DNA from 3 places in the Ferdinandcohnia sp. GQ5 genome. Region 3 is predicted to be linked to each of the others. Evidence: riboswitches for the same ligand, from Rfam matches in the RefSeq annotation. Region 3 holds a riboswitch; each other region holds the start of a gene.
The links. Region 3 has a riboswitch for cobalamin ahead of AC6CHV_RS15090 (histidine phosphatase family protein). Riboswitches for the same ligand answer to the same signal wherever they lie in the genome.
Positions count from the first base shown of each region.

Region 1: it holds a riboswitch for cobalamin, as region 3 does, so the genes downstream of both, AC6CHV_RS02985 (ABC transporter substrate-binding protein) here and AC6CHV_RS15090 (histidine phosphatase family protein) in region 3, are expected to answer to the same signal.
Region 2: it holds a riboswitch for cobalamin, as region 3 does, so the genes downstream of both, AC6CHV_RS11610 (DUF4430 domain-containing protein) here and AC6CHV_RS15090 (histidine phosphatase family protein) in region 3, are expected to answer to the same signal.

Region 1 is NZ_JCAXEW010000002.1:200,589-208,388, forward strand. It holds gene AC6CHV_RS02980 (FecCD family ABC transporter permease) at 1-1,012, opposite strand, end outside; gene AC6CHV_RS02985 (ABC transporter substrate-binding protein) at 975-1,967, opposite strand; cobalamin riboswitch at 2,144-2,345, opposite strand; gene AC6CHV_RS02990 (molybdopterin-dependent oxidoreductase) at 2,564-3,154, opposite strand; gene AC6CHV_RS02995 (Crp/Fnr family transcriptional regulator) at 3,260-3,943, opposite strand; gene msrA (peptide-methionine (S)-S-oxide reductase MsrA) at 4,124-5,077, opposite strand; gene AC6CHV_RS03005 (CBO0543 family protein) at 5,721-6,209, opposite strand; gene AC6CHV_RS03010 (carboxymuconolactone decarboxylase family protein) at 6,569-7,012, opposite strand; gene AC6CHV_RS03015 (FMN-dependent NADH-azoreductase) at 7,097-7,735, opposite strand.
Region 2 is NZ_JCAXEW010000008.1:80,020-87,819, reverse strand. It holds gene ccsB (c-type cytochrome biogenesis protein CcsB) at 1-107, shown strand, start outside; gene AC6CHV_RS11620 (response regulator transcription factor) at 288-1,004, shown strand; gene AC6CHV_RS11615 (ATP-binding protein) at 1,001-2,788, shown strand; cobalamin riboswitch at 2,890-3,114, shown strand; gene AC6CHV_RS11610 (DUF4430 domain-containing protein) at 3,466-3,882, shown strand; gene AC6CHV_RS11605 (ECF transporter S component) at 3,882-4,385, shown strand; gene sigX (RNA polymerase sigma factor SigX) at 4,496-5,044, shown strand; gene AC6CHV_RS11595 (RsiX family anti-sigma factor) at 5,019-6,254, shown strand; gene AC6CHV_RS11590 (peptidoglycan DD-metalloendopeptidase family protein) at 6,510-7,211, shown strand; gene AC6CHV_RS11585 (histidinol-phosphatase HisJ family protein) at 7,286-7,800, shown strand, end outside.
Region 3 is NZ_JCAXEW010000011.1:172,491-180,290, forward strand. It holds gene AC6CHV_RS15070 (GerAB/ArcD/ProY family transporter) at 1-772, shown strand, start outside; gene AC6CHV_RS15075 (Ger(x)C family spore germination protein) at 759-1,835, shown strand; gene AC6CHV_RS15080 (nucleotidyltransferase domain-containing protein) at 1,975-2,304, shown strand; gene AC6CHV_RS15085 (DUF6376 family protein) at 2,401-2,850, shown strand; cobalamin riboswitch at 3,170-3,372, shown strand; gene AC6CHV_RS15090 (histidine phosphatase family protein) at 3,640-4,269, shown strand; gene AC6CHV_RS15095 (ethanolamine ammonia-lyase subunit EutB) at 4,877-6,235, shown strand; gene eutC (ethanolamine ammonia-lyase subunit EutC) at 6,250-7,098, shown strand; gene AC6CHV_RS15105 (histidine kinase N-terminal domain-containing protein) at 7,273-7,800, shown strand, end outside.

The sequences.
Region 1 (7,800 bases), on a different contig from region 3:
CACCTATTAAAGCTGTAATAACACCAATTGGCAGTTCTTCTGGAGCAATAATACTTCTTGATACTAAATCAGCTACTATAAGAAATGCTCCACCTACCATTAGGGAAAGTGGTAGTACATGGCGATGATTTGGCCCTGTAACAATACGCACTAAATGTGGGATGACAAGTCCTACAAAACCAATCGATCCAGACACTGCAACGGCGGCTCCCGTTAATAATGAGGCTCCGATTAGGATATACAACTTTCCTTTCTTCACATCAACCCCAATATGATCTGCCGCCTCCTCCCCAAGAGCTAACGCATTCAACTCCCGGTAATGGTAGAACAAAATAAAGGAACCACACAACATAAATGGAAGAATCAACTGAACATGACTCCAGCCTCTTAGTCCTACACTGCCATATAACCAATAGATAATTTGAGTCATTGAATCTTGGTCGCTTAGTGAAATAATGAGGGAAACAACTGCTCCAATAAAAGAACTTACAATTATCCCCGCCAAGATAATGGTTTCAATCGCTAAGCTTCGACTACTCAATCGAACAAGTCCGAATACAATAAGGAGTGAAATAAAACCACCTACGATTGCAACAATAGGAAGAGTAAAGTTTCCTAACCCCAAAATCGTAAACTGAAAAAATAAAACAATTACTGCACCAAGAGATGCACCAGATGAAACCCCGATTGTATATGGATCCGCTAATGGGTTACGTAATAATCCTTGGAATGCTGCACCCGCTAATCCAAGAGACGCACCAACAAAAAATGCCAGCAATACCCTAGGTAATCGGATATTCCAAATGATCATTTCTTCATTTCTAGCAACCTCATTAAGCCAGCCCCAACCAAATGTGTTGTCTAGCACAATATGTAAAATGGTTGGAACAGGCACGTGGACACTACTAATGAATACGCCTAGGAGGGCTGTACTAAGTACAAACCCTCCACTTAGAATATATAACCAAGTAATTTTATTTATTAAAAACTTCTGGATAAATAAGCTTCGCAAGAGTCTCGACTCCTTCAATTAACCGAGGACCTGGTCTCGTAACCGTATCATTATCAACATCAAAGACCTGTTTATTTTTAACTGCAGGAACTTCAGACCAGCCTTCACGCCCATATACTTCTTCAGTGGGATTATCTATGTAGTAGCCATACGTTGTAATGATGACATCAGGATTTAATTGGACAATTTCCTCCTCTGTTAACTGTACCCACCCTTCATGCTCCTCTGCTGCATTAATAGCTTGAATTGCCTCAAGCATTTCATGCATAAACGTATTGGTTCCTGTTGTAAAAATATCTGGTGCTGGCGAAACCTCAACCCAGACTTTCTTTTTATCTGTAATAGCTGAAGCTTTTTCCTTGATTTCATCAAAGCGTTGCTTCATATTTGTCACAATTTCGTTTGCCTCAGTCGCAGTTCCTGTAGCTTTCCCAATCATTTCTATATGTTCATACGCATCTTCAAATGAAGAAGCACTTCCAACGACAATCACATCAATTCCTGCATCTTCAAACTGCTTTAATATTTCAGGATGTGTATTGTAATGATAATCAGTAACAAGAGCTAGGTCTGGAAGAAGTGAAAGAACCAATTCTGCATTGATATCCTGTGCACCTACTTTTTGTATTTCAAGTGCTTCTGATGGATAATTATCGTAATCCGAAACTCCAATGATTTTTTCTCCTAGGCCAAGTGCAAATGCAATTTCTGTATTACTTGCCTGTATGGAGACAATTGATTCAGGTTCTTCATCAATCGTAACTTCTCGATCAGCACTGTCTATAATCGTGATAGGGAACTCTTGATTAGCGTTCTCCCCTTCAACATTTTCAACGGTTTTTTGAGCCTTTTCATCTTGAGCCGTTTTTTCTTGTGTACCACAACCTGCAACAATACCCATGGTAAAAAGAAAAATAAGACTAAACAGACCCCATTTTTTCAACATTTCCTTCATTTTTTTATCCCCCTTCAAATTTTGAACACAAAAAAACGCCATTCCACAGGAAGAGCGTTTCGTAAAGGCATAATAAAGGTTATTTGCTTAGAACTCCAATAAAGCAATCCTAATATAACAAATATAGTAACATATGATCATTTATTTGCACTTTAAACGTTCCTTTCCTCGAGGAAGCTTAAAAAACAAAATAGGCAGGTCTCCTGACTTGCGAATCAACGGTCGGTTACTCCTTCCCATGTTACATACACAGTGGATATTTATAACCTTCCTCCTCGCTTACAGTGGCGGGACCGTGTTGGACTTACACCAACTTCCCTCTTAGTCTCACATTCTCTCATAGAAGAATGGTAAGAAACCTATTTGCGAAATATTCATTTTTTTGTATTCTGAGAAATTATAATACAACCCTATTGTTTTGTAAATAGGAGTTAAGGTCATTTCAGTTCCTTTTATGAAGTATAATAGAATTAACCAATACAGTTGAAGAAAACCTTTGAGAATCAATCATTTAATAGGAAATAGACGTGTCGATAAACACGTCTATTTTATTTTATGGGAAGCAAAGTATAAAAAAGTTTATGTACTTAACTGTGTTAACGGTATCGCTCTTCTTTAAATGGATTGGCCGTCATCGAATAGCCACGCTCTTCCCAATAACCAGCCTCGTCTTCCTTCATAAACTCTATCCCTGAAACCCACTTTGTGCCTTTCCATAGATAAAATTCTTCTGGTGGAATAAACCGTAGTGGATAACCATGTTTTAGATCAATATCTTGCCATTCATGATTTTTATCCTTCCATCGGAATACAAATAAAGAATCGTCCCCTAATAAAGGTTCTAGCGGTAAGTTTGCAGAATAACCAAATCTCTCCCTATTGGAGTAACCGTAAATTTTGATGTATTTTACGCCTTCATTCATTTCAACTAATTTCAATAACTCTCTAAGCGCAATGCCTTCAAAAGTTGTATCAAATTTAGACCATGTGGTAACACAATGCATGTTTACGGTTGATATGGTTTTTGGAAGCTCCATGAATTCCTTATAGGATAAGGACTTTTCTTGCTTCACTTCTCCAAAAAGTCTGAAATTCCATGTGATTTCATTAAACTCGGGAACATCCCCTGTGTGCAGAATTGGCCATTTTTCTGTTTCAAATTGCCCAGGTGGAAGCTGCCTTTTCATCTTACACCACCCCTTTTTCATTTTTAACGCTACTTAAATCACTGTGCTTTGTATAGTATGCTCCAAGCCTTTTCCTTTATAAACATGATATGAAAGCAGTATTGATTACACCTCCTCTACCCCATACACTTTCTTAGCCAGAGCTGTATTAATTTTTAATGGCTTCCTCGTAATGACTTGTTCCCTTTCTAATTCTCCTAATAATAAACTAACGGTTTCTCTTGATGACCCGATCATACTTGCGATGTCATGCTGAGTAATCTTGACCTCAACTGTTTGCCATTCCCCACTTCTTACACCAAATCGGTTACTTAACTGCATAAAAAGTAAAAGAATTCGATATTTGACATCTTTATAAGCAATGCTTTCTGTTATTTCGTACACTTCTTTTAACTTTGAGGTCAGTATAGTTATAAGTTTTAACGAAATATCGGGATGTTGACGTAGTAACTGTTCAAAACGCTCCTTTTCTAGCGAGCAAACAAAGGAATCAACCATCGCTTCTGCATAAATGTTAGATTCTGTTAAGGAAAAACTAGAAGTTTCTCCAAAGATATTACCTTCACTTAAAAGATCAATTGTGAATTCCTTTCCTGTTGAGGATATCTTATATAAACGAACCTGTCCTTTTTTCAAGAAAAACAACGACCTCATTTGTTGAGTCGGACTTAAGATAATTGTACCTTTTTTAATAGGGACGGTTACCGTTACTTCGTCTAACTTCTTTAATTCCTCTTCTGGTAGCTCATCTAGTAAATTAATTTGTGAAAGCAACATGAGTTTATCCATGTCTTCACTCCCCGTTATACCGTTTTATAATCATTTCATAATCAAAAACCAGTAAATAGATCGATTTCTTCTTTGCATTTACAATCACCTGATAATATATGTAAAACCATATCCATTGTAGCATTGATGCTTTAAATATAAAAAAACGTCCTAGAGAAGTCTCCAGGAACGTTTTCTAAATTATTTAAATAACCGAAGGTATTCCCCATAGCCTTCTTCATTTAGCTTTTCAGTTGGGATAAATTTAAGTGCTGCAGAGTTAATGCAATATCGAAGCCCGCCTTTATCTCGTGGTCCATCATCAAATACGTGTCCTAAATGGGAGTCTGCTGATGAGCTTCTGACTTCAATGCGTCTCATCCCATGGGACGTATCTAGTTTTTCAAGGACTTCTTGATGCTTAATAGGCTTTGTGAAGCTAGGCCATCCACACCCGGAGTCAAATTTGTCCAATGAACTAAATAATGGTTTTCCAGAAACGATATCAACATAAATTCCTTCTTCCTTGTTATCCCAAAATTCATTTTGGAAGGGTGGTTCCGTACCATTCTCTTGAGTCACATGGTGCTGTATAGGAGTAAGATTCTTTATGTTTTCTGCATGGTGTTTCTTCCAATTTTCCCGAATAAATCCCGCTCGTCCAGATCCTTCCTTGTACATATTATAATGAAAGGAATTCTTTTTATAATAGCCTTGATGATATTCTTCTGCTGGATAAAACACAGATGCCTCTTTGATTTCTGTCACGATTGGCTTTGAAAACTTTTTGCTTTTCTCTAATGCCTGTTTGGACTCTTCGGCTAGTCTCTTTTGTTCCTCAGTATGATAAAATATCGCCGTTTTATAGGACTCACCGCGATCACCAAACTGACCATGTGCATCGGTTGGATCTATTTGTTGCCAGAATAGTTCTAAGAGCTTTGTATACGGGAACACATTAGGATCATACGTAATTTGAACTGCCTCATAATGACCCGTTGTGTTTGAGCATACTTCTTCGTAGGTTGGGTTCTCTTTATGCCCACCTGTATAGCCTGAAACTACATCAATAATGCCTGGTAACTCATCAAATGGCTGAACCATACACCAAAAACATCCACCAGCAAATGTAGCTAATTCATAATTTGTTGACATAATCATGCCTCCTACTAGTACTTAGTTTTACCTAAACCCTATCTTTTCCTTCAATTTTGAAAGAATCCCTCAGAACATTAGGGGCACTCTTAAATCTTTTCTCAAGGTATCGAATCTATATATTAATTTCTTCTTTTATGGTATTACATTACATACACTACTTGGATCTCTTGCAAGCTGTCAAAACTACATTGCCAATAATACCACTTCAGTTACTACCTTATGAGAGGTAGATTCTATATTACAATATACAAATACCATGATTAGTTCCTCCTCCAAAGTGTTTCTAATAACTTACACTTACGATTATACTTGGAATCCCTTTTAAAAAATGTAAGCTGCCTTACATTTTTAATGAATAATAAAGTAAGTAATATTTGAACCTCTGCAATTAGTGAATAGTCTGTTTGACGGGATGGATAAGCTGCCTTTAGTTTAAGATAAATAATTTCACAATCTATTACATTTAAATAAAAAAGGCTGCCTTAGCAACCATAGCGGAGACTTACGCTTTGTCCTTTTGATACTATGAAGGTCTGCACTAAAATTATCTTTAAAAGAAATTCTTAATTAAATAACTACGAATAATAGACACTCCAGAGAATTGCTTCTAATTTATACGTTTTCTTCATTGTATAAACCTTTAGTATTCATTTATATATTGCTTATCTTTAAACTTATCTATTATTTTTATCAGACCAACCAAACCTCTAATAATAAACAAAGTAAAATTAACACTTGCAAATGTATGGAAGGCAGACCATTTTTTCCATTTGAATAATCCCGTGTTCTTTTCCATAAACCATTGCCCAATACTCATTGGAACACTAAAAATTAAACTTTTTAATAATATTTTGCCAAAATGATCATTATACGAGATTTTGACCCATATCACACTTAAAAGCGGGAAAAATAACATGTCGTAAATAATATTCGTTTTGAAAATTTTAGGAAAAGGACGAATTGGATATTCAAGTTTTTGTTTTCCAACAACGTAAGCATCAATTAGAGTAGCAATAACACCCTTTGCGAAGAAAATCAAAAGATTTTCTCTCATTTTTGGTCCCTTAAATAAAAATGGGATAGAACCAGTACATAACGCCACTAGTAATTTTAACAACTTTTTTTCCACTTATTAACATCCTCTCATTTGCATTAATCGTGCCATTCTTAAATTACCCAAAACTAAACATTCCTACCGGTCGTTTTTAGAATTTTTTTATTACAAAACGAACAAAACGGTCCTATGAATGAAAGCTTTCTCTTATTCAACTATCTATTTGTGTTAGCTTAAAAGCTACAATAAAAAGGTGCGTAATCCTTATGGATCAACGCACCTTTCGTTAAGTAGAATCTTTTACAATCTCTTGTGTATGAAGATGATTGCGATCAATTTATACTAGAAAATTTATTTTGTCGTAAAGTAGAAATTTAAAAGCATACAGACTGGTTCTTTTGGATTCCATTTGTCAAATGGATTGTTCAGATTAATTACATCTCTGTTGCTGTATTCCCCATTGCAATAGAAATTCTATTCCAATTGTTGATTTGATTAATTATTAGAATAAGGTCAACATATTGTTTTTCATCAAAATGTTCACGAACTCGCTGATAAAGCTCATCTGGCACACGTTTTGTTGGGATTAATGTCACGTATTCTGTCAACTCAAGTGCTACTTTTTCCGCGTCTGAATAAAATGTACACTCTCTCCAGGCACTAATACAATATATTCGTTGTTCTGTTTCTCCCATTTTTCTAGCATCTACCGTGTGCATGTTAATACAGTATGCACAACCATTTATTTGAGAAGCCCGAATTTTTATAAGTTCACGAAGTTTACGGTCTATACCTGTAGTTTTTGTATACTTCTCCATTTCCATCATGATTTTAAGGGCTTCTGGTGCTACATTGTAATATTCGATTCGTTGTTCCATTATTAATTTCCTCCTTAAATAGCTTAGTTTAATCTACACTTTTTACCTTTCCCTTTAATTCAAAAAGTCACGGGTTTTTCAAGTTTAGAATGATTGTGAATTAATATATCCTACTACTTCTTTTTCAGCTGATTTCATTATTTCTTCTCTGTCATTAGTAGACATGTCTAAGCCTTGAGCACGTATTAATTTCATTTGGTTAATTCCCATCATGTGCAATACTCCGCGAATATATTGTGGCGCTATATCTAAATTTACATATCGGTAATTCGTATCATATTCACTTCCACTCGTTAGAATAAATGTGACTTTGGTAGTTTCGTCTGACATTAATCCAACAGAACCAGTTTTAGTATATTTGAATGTTTCTCCTGCTGTTAGAATATTATCCAGATAGTCTTTAAACTTTGCAGGCACATTCCAATTATGCAACGGCATGTAAATATAAATATAATCAGCTGACTTCCATTGTTTAATTAATTTATGTTGTGCTTCATATTTTTCTAATCGTTCAGCTGACATTTCTTTAGGATCAGTAAAATTTAAAGTATCCGCAGTAATTTGCGGGATAAAAGTATTTGGATCGTAAACATTTACTACTTCGATTGTTCCTTGACCCTTTAATTTTTCTTGTAATGTTTGTAAACCAACATCTGCTAGACGGTTTGCAGCTCTTTCTTGATTATTGTAATCAGGATGAGCCATTAATTGTAAAATTCTCATCGTTTCACCTCCATGAATTTGATTCTTGTTGTCCTCTTAAATTGGTTATAATTAAAGACTAAGTT
Region 2 (7,800 bases), on a different contig from region 3:
GGCATGGTAAAAAATCTGCATGGCTTGCGGTCGTTGGATTCTTCATTATTATGTTTAATACTATATTTGTAAATTTAGTTATCGCTGGATTACACTCATACGCATAAGAAAAGAAGCCTTCATCATGTGATGAAGGTTTTTTATCTAACATTTATTGTGGCGAATTATCGACTTTTCTCTCATTGGATAAACTAGTGTGATATATGTTATAGCAAATTATGAAATTTTTATGTACGATAGTGTTGTAGAGAAATATTCTTTCGGAAAGAAAATGGAGGAATAAGAAAATGGAAAATGAAGCGAAAATTTTAGTTGTCGATGATGAAGAAAGAATTCGTCGTTTACTTAAAATGTATTTAGAAAGAGAAAATTATGTAATTGAAGAAGCGGAGAATGGAAATATTGCCTTAGAAAAGGCTTTGAAAAATGATTATGACCTTATTCTATTAGACCTCATGATGCCAGAAAAAGACGGAATTGAGGTATGCCGCGATTTGCGTGAGAAAAAATCAACTCCAATTATTATGCTTACTGCAAAAGGAGAAGAAGTAAACCGCGTGCAAGGCTTTGAAGTCGGTACTGATGATTATATAGTGAAGCCATTTAGTCCAAGAGAAGTTGTTCTTCGAGTAAAAGCTTTGCTAAGAAGGGCCTCACTTACAACCTATCTTCAAACTGAAACAACTGCTAAAGATGTAATCGTGTTTCCTCATCTAACAATTGATAATGATGCACACCGTGTGCTTGCAGATGGCAAGGAAGTAGGCTTAACACCGAAGGAATACGAACTCTTATGCTTTTTAGCAAAATCACCTGACAAAGTATTTGACCGTGAACAACTATTAAAAGAAGTATGGCATTACGAATTCTTTGGTGATTTGCGTACTGTAGATACACATGTGAAACGCTTGCGTGAAAAGTTAAATAAAGTGTCTCAGGATGCAGCAAAAATGATAGTAACTGTATGGGGCGTAGGTTATAAATTTGAGGTCGGCCAAGAATGAAATTTTGGAGAAGTGTAGTAGGAAAACTATGGGCAACCATTCTTTTACTGTTTTCCTTTGTGTTATTTGTTTTAACAATACTCTTCATGGAGTATTTTGAGAATTACCATATCCAAGAAGCTGAAAGAAGTTTAACTCAACTTGCTGCTAATATTGCTGTTATTATGGAGCAGCATGAGGATAAAAATGTAGCTAGGACCCTTGCGTGGGAGCTTGTGAATGATGAAACAAAGGTTATTATAGCAGCAGACGAAAACACGTTATGGGTATCTCCAGATCGAGCGGCTGTACCCAACATTCCCGTTACAGTTATTACAGAAGACCCAGATCTTAAACGTGTTATTACAAACGATCAAAACGCAAGCAAAAAGATAAAACTAACAGAGAATGAAAAAACTTCACAAGAGCAAAGACAAGAACTATTTGTGGTTGGTGCCCCACTTCACATCGAAAATGATCAGATGGGTGCAGTTTTTCTCTATCAATCCTTAGATGTAGTTCAAAAGACTACCAGGGATACAACTCAATTCATAATATTGGCTGCTGGTATCGGAATTGTCCTAACCACAGTTTTTGCCTTCTTCCTATTAACTCGTATTACAGCTCCGTTACGGAAAATGCGGGAAGCCGCTACTGAAGTAGCTAAAGGGAAATTTGATACAAAGGTTCCTATACTAACTCATGACGAAATTGGCGCTTTAGGAATGGCACTAAACCAAATGGGGAGGCAGTTGAAATATAACATAAATGCCCTTAATCAGGAGAAAGAGCAACTTGCAAGCATATTAAATAGTATGGCGGACGGAGTTATCACTTTAAATCGTGATGGCACGATATTGGTAACAAACCCTCCTGCAGAACGCTTTTTGCAAGCTTGGTATTACCAACAAGGTATGTATCAGGACGTTGGTCAGGAGCTTCCACCAGAGGTCAAGGATTTATTTCAACGTTCCGTTACATTTGAAAAGGAGCAATTTATTGAAATTAGTCTTCAAGGTAGAACATGGGTTATTTTAATGAGTCCGCTTTACAATCAGACGTATATAAGGGGTGCCGTTGCAGTACTTCGCGATATGACGGAGGAAAGACGTTTGGACAAGCTACGTGAAGATTTTATTGCAAATGTTTCTCACGAACTGCGAACTCCGATCGCAATGCTCCAGGGCTATAGTGAAGCAATTATGGATGACATAGCGAGCTCCGAGGAGGAGCGAAAGGAAATTACCAAAGTCATCTATGATGAGTCATTAAGAATGGGTCGACTTGTCAACGAATTATTAGATTTAGCTAGAATGCAATCAGGGAATATTACCTTAAATAAAGAAAAAGTTGATTTCGATACCCTTATTAATCGTGTGATTCGGAAATTTCAAGGTTTAGCTAAGGATAATCAAATAACTCTAACTGCAAAAAAGGTAGACGAAATTGGTGAAATTTATATAGACTCTGATCGCATTGAGCAAGTTTTTACAAACTTAATTGATAATGCGATTAGACATACCGATGAAAATGGTCAGGTTGAAGTACATGTTACTGGTCAAGAAACCTCAATAAAAGTTGATATTAAAGATACAGGTTCTGGTATTCCAGAAGAAGATTTACCTTTTGTATTTGAACGTTTCTATAAAGCGGACAAGGCTAGAACAAGAGGGAAATCTGGTACTGGTTTAGGGCTTGCGATTGTAAAAAACATTGTTAGTGCACACAACGGGAATATATCAGTCCATAGTAAGCTTGGTGAAGGAACGACATTTACATTCGTAATCCCTCGAAAAAGTGAATAATTTGAAAGAACGTGGCGAAGATTCTTGTTCCATAAGAAACAATTTCCTTGTAAAATAAAAACTCTTCTTGTAATATAGGGATTGTTAAATAGAAAATTAAATATTTATTGAATCTTAGGTGTCAGAGAATGTAGATATTTCTTTATTCTCTCTAAGACTTAAAAGGGAATCTGGTGTAAATCCAGAACTGCCCCCGCAACTGTAAAAGTGGACGAAATGAGAAAAACCACTGTATGACTGGATGGCAAATGCTGTTCAACATATGGGAAGGACTCAAAGTAGGAAGAAGCTTAAGTCAGTAGACCTGCCTAATTCATTCCTTTTTTAATTCTCCGGGGTGCGGGAATTTGCGTTTAAACACCATGCTTTTTTGTTGTTTTTCTGTAATATCTTCAAAGCTCACCCCAAGGGTGAGCTTTTATTATTTTATTCCGCAGAAGCAAGACACTTCTGCGAAATAAAATAATGCCTCCGGCGGATAACACGATTTTTCAAAGGAAATTTTCGATCTGTAAGATCAAAGACTAAGAACGCCACATCCTGTGGCAACGTCTTTATGACCCACTTCCTGCGGGCCTTAAAATCGGGCGCAAATACGCCAAGGCTCATTTGATTCGATGTTAGGTGTATAACACACTTATTCATACACATATTTTAACAAAAGGGGAGCTAGAAACATGAAAAAACTATTAGTTTCTTTACTATCATTGGGAATTTTATTTGGATGCAGCAATGCCCCATCTACAAATGAATCTTCCAACAACAAAGCTGAAACTGTAGATAAAGAAGAAGCAGCAGAGATTGTTACAGTCGTTATATCCAAAAACAATGGTGAAGAAATCATTGTAGAAAAAGAAATTAAAATTGAATCAGGAAAAGAAGTTACAGTTATGGACATCATGGAAGCAAACTTTGACGTCGAAACACAATTCGATGGTGCTTTTGTTGCCAGCATTAATGGCGTTGCAGGAAGTGAAGAAGAAAAGACATCATGGTTTTATTCTGTTAATGGTGAAGAAGCTATGGTAGGAGCTAATGAATACAAATTAGAGCCTGAAGATAAGATCGAATTCGATCTCCATAAGTGGGAATAATGAATTTATCCGTAAAAAACTTAACGCTCTTATCGATGCTAATCGCATTGTCCGTTGTAGGTCGTATTACATTTACATTCCTTCCGAATGTTCAGCCTATGACAGCGATTATCGTGATAACTAGCTTATTTTTGGGTCCCATCTATGGTGTGATTGTTGCTGTTTTTGGTTCTATATTAACGAATCTTGTAATGGGAATGGGTTTATGGACTATTGGCCAAATCATAGCATGGGGGATAATTGGGTTAATCAGCGGTGCATTACGAAGGTATCGAGATCGAATTCCTGTCATATTATTAGCCATATATGCAGTATTCTGTGGTTTCTTATATGGCTTTGTCATCTCAATTCCTCTTTATTTATTCTCGGGTAAGTTCTTTGCCTATTACTTAGCTGGATTACCATTTGATATGAGTCATGCAATTGGAAACGGAGTATTTTTTCTCATACTATATCCAATCTTGAGATTACTATTTTTAAAAAATGTAACAATTGCAAAGTAAGGAAGAATATTACCAAAATATTCTTCCTTTTTTTATTAATTCATACTATATTGGGAGTGTAACTTTTTTTTAAAACATTCGACTAATGAAATGAACGGGAGGATTTGCAAATGGATTCCTTGTTTGAGGAACTATATGAAAAGTATCATCACGATGTCTTCTCCTTCTTATTTTATATGGTAAAAAATCGTGAACAAGCTGAAGATCTCGTTCAGGAAGTTTATATAAGAGTTTTAAAATCATATGATAGATTCGAAGGAAAAAGTAGTGAAAAAACATGGTTGTTTTCAATTGCAAGACATGTCGCGATTGATTCGTTCCGGAAACAAAAAGGGTGGAAACAGCGAATAATGGATTCCTTTGATTGGAGTCGTCAAGAGGTAAAAGATTTTGCACCACTTCCGGAAGAAATAGCATTGCAAAATGAACAGGTTCAAATGATGTACCGTTGCTTGGAAAACTGTACAACAGATCAGCGTATGGTACTGATATTACGATATATCCAATCACTTTCGATTGCAGAGACTGCTGAAGCTTTAGGGTGGACGGAGAGTAAAGTCAAGACAACTCAGCACAGAGGTCTAAAGGTATTAAAGAAGTATATGGAGGAATCAGGCGTAAAGGAGGGGATAGATGATGAAAAAATCAAAGTGGAGTGATGAACAACTCGAGCAGATGCTTACGCAAATGCCAGGTGTAAAAGACAAACGGAAGCCACAAGAGATTTATCAAAATATAACCCTTAAAATGAATAAGAAAAAGAGAAAAATGTGGCTTGTCCCTACCCTTGCATCTGCAGCAGCAGCGCTTCTATTATTCATCTTAGCTCCTTCTTTCATTAATAATATGAACAGTTCAAGCTTCGACTCAGCACAAATGGCAAGAGAAAATACAAATATTACTATGGATTCAGAGAATAGAGAAGCATCATCAAAGGACGAATCATTTAGCACATTGCAAAAAGAAGAGGAACCACAACAAGATGAAGAGGCTGGAATATATTCATTTGAGGGACAGCCAAGCAATAGTTACGCTGTAAAAACTGTAGGGGAAAATGAAGTCCTTCTAACATATGGTGTGTATTTGGGCGGTGTAATGTTTCCTTCTGTCGTTTCGGTAATCGTCGATTCTAACGGGGAAAATGTTGTTGAACAATGGCAAAAGACAGTTCCAAGAGTAAATGAAGTTATTCGTAAAAACAAGGAATGGGGCATTGACGAAATATCAAATTCATATTTTGAGGATTTTTCAGAAGTTGTAACGAAAGACAATTCAAAAGCTGTAAGGGTGGACGTAAATAACTCAATTAATACTGAGTCTTTTGCTACTGCTGAAGCTGCAGAATTTTCACATACAATTAGTTCGTTCCGTTATTTGTTAGAAGACTATCAACATGTTGAACTTTTCCAAAATAATCAACAAGGAATTACTATCGGGCAAACAGGTATCATTGAGAATTATATTGATGTTGAAAAAGATACCAAAAAGGCATACCTGTATTATATAAATGATAGTTCAGACCGCAAAATATTAGCTTTAACTTATGAGGATTTTAATACGATTGAACAAGCACTGGAAGCTATGAAAGTGGAGGCTAAACAAGGCGATTATAACCTACATCCACCAATTATATCTGAAATTAAACAAATTAAAGCAGATGGTTCTAATTTAGAAATTCATTTTAGTGATGACTCGGACTTAGAGAATACAGATAATTATATCCTTATGCTAGATGCAATTATGCTAACCGCTAAAGAGTTTAATTTTGAGACTGTTACTTTTTACGGAAATATTGACCAAATTGGTGATGTGAGAATAGGGGAACAGGTACCTGTACCACTCGCACCAAATCTAATTCAATTGCAATAAGAGACACTAAGTTGTCTCTTTTTTTTGCTTTAAATATATGATTTTTATAGGGTGTAACTAGGCAGTATGACCTTCTTGGTTATGAAAAGTATTACTTTATTTACATAATTTAAGAAAATTTTTCAAATAATGTAAGGGTGTCCCTTATTTGCTTAGTAAATAGAGAAAATGTTAGATAGGGGGTGTCCTTGAATCTAAACATAACGGGTTCACATTTTCATAGTATCTTTGTTCAATATTTTGAGGAGGATCAAAATGTTTGGTAAACGATTTGCAATTGTTGCTATTTTAGCAGTTTGTACAGGATTACTCTTTATGGGAGGACGTAATGTCATCGCACATGAACTACCTAGTAACACCGCAACAGAGGAATGGGCATGGCCAGTCATAGGGAGAATCACTGATACATTCGGAACGAGACAGGGGAATCACAAGGGTTTAGATATCGCTGCTCCACTTGGTGATCACATATATACGGTTGAGGAAGGAATCGTGAAAAAATCATATTACAAGGGTTCATATGGGCATGTCGTTTTTATTGAGCATCCTAATGGATATGAGACAGTGTATGCACATTTAAGTAAGCGAAATGTTCAAGAAGGAGAAAAGGTCGTAAAAGGTCAATTAATTGGTCATATCGGTAGTACGGGCAATTCAACAGGTCCACATTTACATTTTGAAGTACATAATGGAGAATGGAATGCTTCTAGAAATAATGCGATTGACCCTCTTTATATGCTAACCGATGAACAAATTCTAGTTCCTACATTAATGGAATTGGAAAAAGAGGGCGTTGAAGTTTCAAAAAAGCTTGAAACCTATACAGTGAGGGCTGGGGATTCATTATCAGTAATTGCGAATAGGGTAGGTTTATCAGTTGAAGAAATCAAAATGTTAAATCAGTTAACAGATGATTTAATTTTTCCAAATCAAATTTTAATTGTCGAAAAATCCTAAATAATTTTGAGCTTTTCTATTCCCCTATAGTGACAAGTTCATGTATAATAAGAAAAACTTTGGGGGGATTCGTTATGCGAACTGATTATCACAATCATTTAGAGCTTGGAACGCTTGAATTAGACTATTTAATGAAGTTTATTGACGAAGCAAAGGCAAAAAAAATTGACCATTTTGGGATTTCTGAACACGCATATCATTTTTATCAGACAAAAGATATTCTGAGTAATCCTTGGGTTGATGCAAGAAGATATTATGACATGAAGGATTATGTAGATTTATTTAAGCTTGCCTGGAAAAATAATATTGATGTAAAGATGTCAATTGAAATGGATTATACACCTGGAAAGCATGCAGAAATGGAAAAATTCATTTCTTCTTATGATTTTGATTATGTAATTGGCTCCATTCATTGGGTTGGCGATTTTGGAATTGACCTTGCGGAGTTCCGTGAAGAATGGGATAAAAGGGATCTACATGATACATATACAAAGTATTATGATCAGGTGATTACATTGGCAGAATCAAACCTATTTGATATTATCGGCCATATTGATCTAGTCAAGATTTTTAAATATATTCCTGAAGA
Region 3 (7,800 bases):
AATTATTACACTTGTTTTTTTATCATTTACGCCACTTTGGGCGGTTACTCTTTTATTATTGATTGTTTCAACATATGTTGCAAAAAACGGAATGGAAACGGTTTTAAGGACAGGTTTAATGTTGGCTATTATTTTTCTCCCACTATTCTTATTTGTTTTCATCTTATCATTTCAAAATGTGGATTGGAGATATTTTAATCCTGTAACACCTGATCTTAACTTCCTTACAAGTAGGAGTTACTATGAAAGCTTTTTTGTGTTTTCAGGTGGCTTTTTGTTTCTTGGATTTGTACAACCTTATTTTTCGTATGAGAGAAAGTACATCATTTTTTCGGCATTACTACTTATTCCTTTTTTTATTTTTTCCGTTTATATTCCTATTCTTACCCTAGGCCAAGCTACTGCTTCGGTTACCTTTTTACCATTTGTAGTCATTGCTGACTCAATTAACGTTAGTTGGCTGATGTTTGATAGAGTGACTCTCTTTTTCCTATTAAGTTTAATTTCTTTTATGATTTTATATATTTCTCTTGTTATGTGTAAAACAATCCTTATTATAAATCGTTATGTGCCTAGTATTAAACCAGTCCACCTTCTGTATATATTATCCTCATTACTCTTTTTTCTTTGTTTTTTGATTCCAGATTGGAAGGATGTTGAGAAACTATTTTGGTGGAATACATTATTAAGATTCTACGTATTTATAGCTGTTCCATTATCGATCTATTTCTGGGGAGTCAGAAAAAGGAAGGGTAAACATGAAACTATTTAATAAAAATGTCATATATACATTTGCAATTTTACTTATTACGATTTTACCTTTGACGGGATGCTGGGATAATAAGGATATCAACCATCGATTACTTCCGGTTGTTCTCGGTGTTTCTAAGATAGAGAATGAATATGAAGTTATAATTAATCTACCAGTATCAAATGCTGGGAAAATCGAATCAAGGATCGTATCTTTCAAAGATAAAACCATAGCAAAGGCGATTGACACAATCAGTAGAAATTTAGAAAGCAGGGTCGATCTACTTCATGTAAAACTTATCATAATAGAAAGAGGAGCAGCAGAGGACGGTGTAAAAGATATTATTGGAGGATTTATGCGTTCCCGTGAAGTTTCACCTAAAGCATTGGTAGCCATTAGTGATGAGGATATAAATGTGCTCTTCTCAAAGTTAAAAGATACAATTGGATTAGTTGGTTCAACAACTGTTGATTTCTTTGAGAAGAATGCAGGTTGGGATCCTGATATTGCACTTACAAGAGTTTGGGAAGTTTACCGAGGAATCCATTCCTATACGTATGATGTTGCAATCCCCTTAATTCGTTCAGGGGATGAATTTCCTATGGAACAAATAGGATCAGCCATCGTTAAAAATGGGAAAATGGTAGATCAAATAAGTCCGGATGAAACGCTATTATATAATATCTTTAAAGGCGAAAGTAGTTCAGGAGAAATTGAGGTTATGGAAAAAGCAACTGTTCGGATAGTTAATAATACAATCCACCACAAAGGTTCGTTTCATAACAACCAACCCTTCTTAAAAAGTAAGATTAAGTTGAAGGTAGTGATATTGGAAACAAGAGGAGAGCCTTCTCTAAATGAAATTAAAAAGGAATTAAACCAAGCACTTAGTGAACGATTTAACAATATGATTTTAAAAACAAAAGAGAATAAGGCAGATATTTTTGGAATAGGTCAATTCTTTCGGAGAGAATTAACACGTAAGGAATTAAAAAATTGGAGAACAAAATACTATACAAATTTGAAAATGGATATCCAATTTAATGTAGACATTCAAAACCAAGGTTACCTCATTACTTCTTAATGGTCATCACACAAAGTGGACAGTTAATAAGTGATGAATGTACTAAAGGAAAAACTAAAAATTGGGACACAAGGTTACTACTAAAGTTGTATACATTATTTAAAAGAAGAATAGAGGTGTCTTTCTGGGTACTGTTGAGGTGTACGGGTTAAGTCAATATTCCAAGAGTGAAATAGCATCAATGATCATGTCTCATGTTAACGAGACACTTGACGATTTTGATCTTGAAATAATAAAGATAGCCATTATCGGGAGTCGTTTATACAGCAATTTTCATGCCGAAAGTGATTTAGATATTGTCATCGAATATAGTGGAACTGAACGAGAAGATGATGTTTTCCATAATCTCATGGATGAACCACTATATATCGACCATATCAAAGTTGATTTTTTACCCTACTGGGATATAAATGGTGATGGAATTGGAAATCGCAAGCATATAATTCTTTTCGAGGATTCGTTTCAATAGTAGTAATTGAAGTTTAGAAACAAGGGGGTAGAAAGAAATTTGAAACCTTTCCCGTTTCGTATCGTATATAAGGTATGCTTACAAACAGGAGGGGATATGGTGAAGAAACGATTTTTAGTTATTTCTTTAATAGGGTTACTATTTCTTGGGGCTTGTTCTGTCCTTGAGGATGTTAATAATACATTAACGTATGTGAATGAGGCAACGGATTATGTCAATGAGGTTAGTACTTTTGTTAACGATGCTCCCAGCCTAGCAGAACAGGCTGTTACCGATGAACAAGCAAGAGCTGATTTTGAAATGATGTTAACTGAAATGCAGGAAGACATGAATTCATTCAACGAGCTTCAGCCACCAGGAGTCGCAGAGGACCTCCATCAACAGATCGTCGATTATAACCAACAGGCAGAAGAAGGCGTTAATTTGCTTCTAGCTAATATCGAGAATGGACAATTAGATTCTGCTCTTCTTGAAAATAGTAAGTTATTTCAAACGTTGCAGAATGTAACGAATACAATAGATCAAATTCAACAGTTGGGTGAATAAAACATTGCTCTAAAATAAATGGCTGTGACAACTATTTTATGATTGTCACAGTTTTTACTTTAGAGATTAAAATATTTTTAAATATATATAGTGTAAGGAGACTTTACTGGATAGATGGGGTGGACGAGAATGGCAATTTCTAATCTACCGTAGAATCATTGGATTAACATAAGGTCTATTTTGATAGTGTTTAACCGAATACCATATGTAACTAAAGTAATTTAAGTAGGTTCAAATTACCTTACGATTTACTTTGCTTCGGAAGTAACAATATTTTACAAATGTATATGATTGGACTATAATGCAGTTAGAATAAAAAAACGAATATTAACAAATAGGTTTCTTAATGTGCTCCTGGTGAGCCAATTAAGACTAAGAGGGAAGTTGGTGCAATTCCAACACGGTCCCGCCACTGTAAGCAAGGAGGAAGGTTACGTTTTATCCACTGTGCAACTAGCATGGGAAGGAGTATCCAACCGTTAATTTGCAAGTCAGGAGACCTGCCTATTTGTTTTGTTTAAGCTTCCTCGAGGAAAGGAATGTTTAAAGAGCGGCAATCTCTAAATAATATATGTTTGCTATTTAATAGATAGATTGCAAGTTTTATATACGAGCAGTATATAAATTGCCTTTCCACAACGCTTTCCTGAGGGAAAGCGTTTTTTGGCGTTCAAAAACAGGAGGGGAAAATAGCTAATTGAGTTTTGTTCTTCTATTATCAGATCGATAATGGGATCTTAAAGGCACAGATGGAGATTTACTTGGTACCGTAATAGAAGGAGGCGAATTATGGGGACTTGCTATAATGTGGACTTATTTCTCGTTCGTCATGGGATAACCGACTGGAATCAGGAAAAACGGTATTTAGGGCATGCGGACCGACAAGTTATAAAAAGTGAACTACATCAACTTTTAGAGTTAAAAAGAGATTTAGTAAAGCAGGAATTTGATTCTATCTTTATTAGTGATTTACGACGGTGCCAAGAAACATTTGATTATTTAAATATTTCGACGGAAGCTACTATAGATTCAAGATTAAGAGAAATAGACTTTGGTGATTGGGAGGGAAAAACATATCATCACTTAGAAAATGAGCCACGTTATCAGGAGTGGCTTGATGATTGGGAAGCAATACCAATACCAAACGGTGAGGCAGCGGAAACCTTCAAATCAAGAATTGATGCCTTTCTCCATGATTTATTTCTACAAGTAATGGAACGTCCAACTAATGAGAGGAAGCATATTCTTGTCATTACCCATGTGGGTGTCATTCGCTACATAGTATCAAAATACTTAGCTTTAAAAACCTTTTGGGAGGATTCGGTTTCACATGGTCAGGGTGTTTTATTATCAATGCAGTATGAAGAGGGATGGAAATGCAACTCGTTATTGGCGGTGCCTTCTCGGGAAGGAAGTTAGTAGGAGAAGAGAATAACCGATGTAGCTGGATAATAGCCTATGATGGTAATTCGCTCCGATAGTGGGAAACAAAATGTGAGCCCGAAACTACCTTGGTATAAGAGGGACGGGAAAAATGGATTGCAACTGAGCTTACGAATACCAAAACAATGACAACATTCGAAGTAGGTTTATGGAAATTTTGGAGACCTTGCTTTACGAAAAACAAAAACGTAACAATTGAATCGTCCCTCGTTATGTTAGAGATTGGTAAAGGAGTTGTTCCGCTTTAAAAGGTCGAAAGAAGACTGCGAGAAATTGCCGGTTGGATTGCTTAAGATGCTACCCGGGTCTCTGAAAAAATATAAATTGTTTGGAATGGATTATCGGTCGAATAAAATAGAAAAGTGATCAAACCTGCAATTATATAACATTACGAAAAACAACCTTTCAAGTTTTTACACTCTTTGCTATAATTGTTAAAAAGTGAAACGTTCAGGTAAAGGTGCCTTAACTGAAGCCATTTTTATGGCTTGTTGTTAAGGTGCCTTTTTTATTTAACTTATTATTGTTAGCGCTTTCCGAATCCTGAATTGTGAAGAAGATTAAATAGATTGGAGGCTTAAAGATGTTTAAATGTACATTGAAAAATGAAGTGTATCAATTTCAGTCCATTAAAGAAATTTTAGCAAAAGCAAGTGAGGAAAAATCTGGGGATATTATGGCGGGTATTGCAGCTCGTTCGAATTTGGAGCGTATGGCAGCAAAATTTGTTTTAAGTGAGTTAACCTTAAAGGACATTTACAAGGAACCAGTGATTCCATATGAATCAGACGAAGTGACAAGGATTATCTATGATGATATTAATCAATATATTTATCAAGAAATCTCGGGTTGGACAGTTGGTGAATTAAGGGAATACATCCTCTCGCACAACACAGGTTCTTCCCAACTGCTACGAATTAGTAAAGGGCTAACGAGTGAAATGATTTCTGCTGTTGCAAAGTTAATGTCCAGTATCGATTTGGTGATGGCTTCACAGAAAGTTAGACCGACTGCTCACTGCAACACAACAATTGGGGAACAAGGCCGTTTAGCTTTTCGCTGTCAGCCTAACCATCCAAATGACAATCTAGAAGGAATTCTTGCTTCTTTAAAGGAAGGACTTTCGTACGGGGCAGGGGATGCAGTAATTGGAGTCAATCCTAATAACGATTCAGTAGAATCTGTATCTAGGATTTTACACATGACACATGATTTTATGAGGCAGTGGGAAATTCCGACACAAAATTGTGTATTAGCACATATTGCCACTCAAATGAAAGCTATTGAAAAAGGGGCACCAAGTGGAATCATTTTTCAAAGTTTAGCTGGAACAAATTCAACAAATGATGATTTTGGAGTTTCAAAGTCTATTTTAGATGAGGCAGCAGACCTAATGGCTAAACACGGTACTTCAGCAGGTCCGAATCAATTTTATTTCGAAACTGGACAAGGTTCTGAGGTTTCACTCAATTCTCACCACGGTGTTGATATGCAAACCCTTGAGTCAAGAACCTACGGGTTTGCACGCCACTGGAAACCATTTATGGTCAATAATGTCTCTGGATTTATTGGACCAGAAACTCTATACGATGGAAAACAAATGATACGTGCGGATTTAGAGGATCTTTTTATGGGGAAATTACATGGAATTCCAATGGGGATTGCGCCAACGTATACAAATCATATGCAAGCTGATCAAAATGACCAGGAAATCGCTGGAATGTTAACGGCGTTAGCTGGGGCGAACTTTTATATGGGAGTTCCAGGCGGGGATGATGTAATGCTTAGTTATCAGGATACAAGTTACCATGATGATGCTAGTTTAAGAGAGATGCTAGGTTTACGACCATTAAGAGAATTTGAAATTTGGATGGAAAAAATGGGGATTATGGAAAATGGTCAATTAACTGATAGAGCAGGAGACTTATCTATTTTTAAATAATAGGAGATGATGGAATGGATATTCAAGACATTGTCAATCAAGTAATTGAAGAATTGGAAAAACAGAAAAAGGTATCCAGCACCAATGATCAACAAGAAAACATCAATAGTCATATTATTGTGGAGAATAAAAGAGAAATTGGAGTAGATAATCCAGTTGATTATGACATCATCGAAAAAGCAAGGGCGATAACACCAGCAAGAATTGGAGTTGGTCGTACAGGGACACGATTCAAAACAAAGGAATATCTCTATTTTCGGATCGACCATGCTGCTGCACAGGATGCAGTATTTAATGGAGTATCAGAGGAATTTTTAAAAGAAATGAATTTACCTGTCCTTCATTCCAAATCAAAATCAATGGATGAATATTTAATGAATTTAGATAGCGGTCGTTTTTTAAATGATACTTCTAGAGATTGGGCTAAAAAAAATCTATCAAAAAACAAACAAGTCCAAATTGTCATATCGGATGGCCTAAGCTCCACCGGGATTGAAGCCAATATACCAGATTTACTACCTTCATTAATTCAAGGATTACAGGTGAAAAATATTTCAATGGGAGAACCTGTTTTTATTAAAAGAAGTCGTGTGTGGATTCAAGATGAAATCGCTTCTATGACAAATTGTGATGTAGTGATTTCCTTGATAGGTGAACGACCAGGGCTTGCTACATCCAAAAGTATTAGTGCCTATCTTATATACAGACCAACAGAAAATACGGTTGAGGCAGACAGAACGGTAATTTCAAATATACATGAAGGTGGAATTCCTCCTGTCGAAGCGGGTGCTTACCTTGCTGACATAATAGAAAGGGTTTTAAAACATAAGGTAAGTGGCGTTAAGCTTACTCAATTATCATAAACCTTGTAAAAAAACAGGAATAATGAAATGTCAATTGACATTCTTTATTCCTGTTTTTTGTCTAAAAGTCTATTAATCATATTAATTATTAAATTCATAATATTGACATAAAAATATAAGACTCTTATAATACTTATTATATATTGCTCTCAATAGAAACAGGAGATAAGTACTATGACAAACAACAAGATTGAGGAGTTGTGTACCCTCCACACAAATCTATCTGAGGTAGACATTGAAATTATAAAAAGTGTGGCTGCAAACTTATTCTTGATTGCAGATTTAAATAAGGCAAATGTATTTGTTGATTGCCTTACAAAAGAGGGAAAACATGCAATTGTTGTAGCAGAAGCCTCACCAACAACAGCTAAATCCATCTATTCAAAACCTATTGTCGGTAAATTTGCTTATGATGTTTTTGAACCTTCCGTGTTATCTTCATTGAAGACAGGCAAACCAATTTTTCTAAATCGTGCATTAACACAAGAAGGTAGAACCGTAAATCAAAGTGTTGTCCCAATTAAAAATAATAGGGATAAAGTCATCGGAACCTTAATCATGGAAAAAGATATCAGTGAGCAGCTAAAAACTCAGGAAAAGATGGAAGCGTTATCAGAAGCAACTGAGACATTGAGCGAAATTTTGGTCGGAATCACACAAAATCGTCCAATCATTCCGGAAATGCTTGAGGAATCTTTGTTT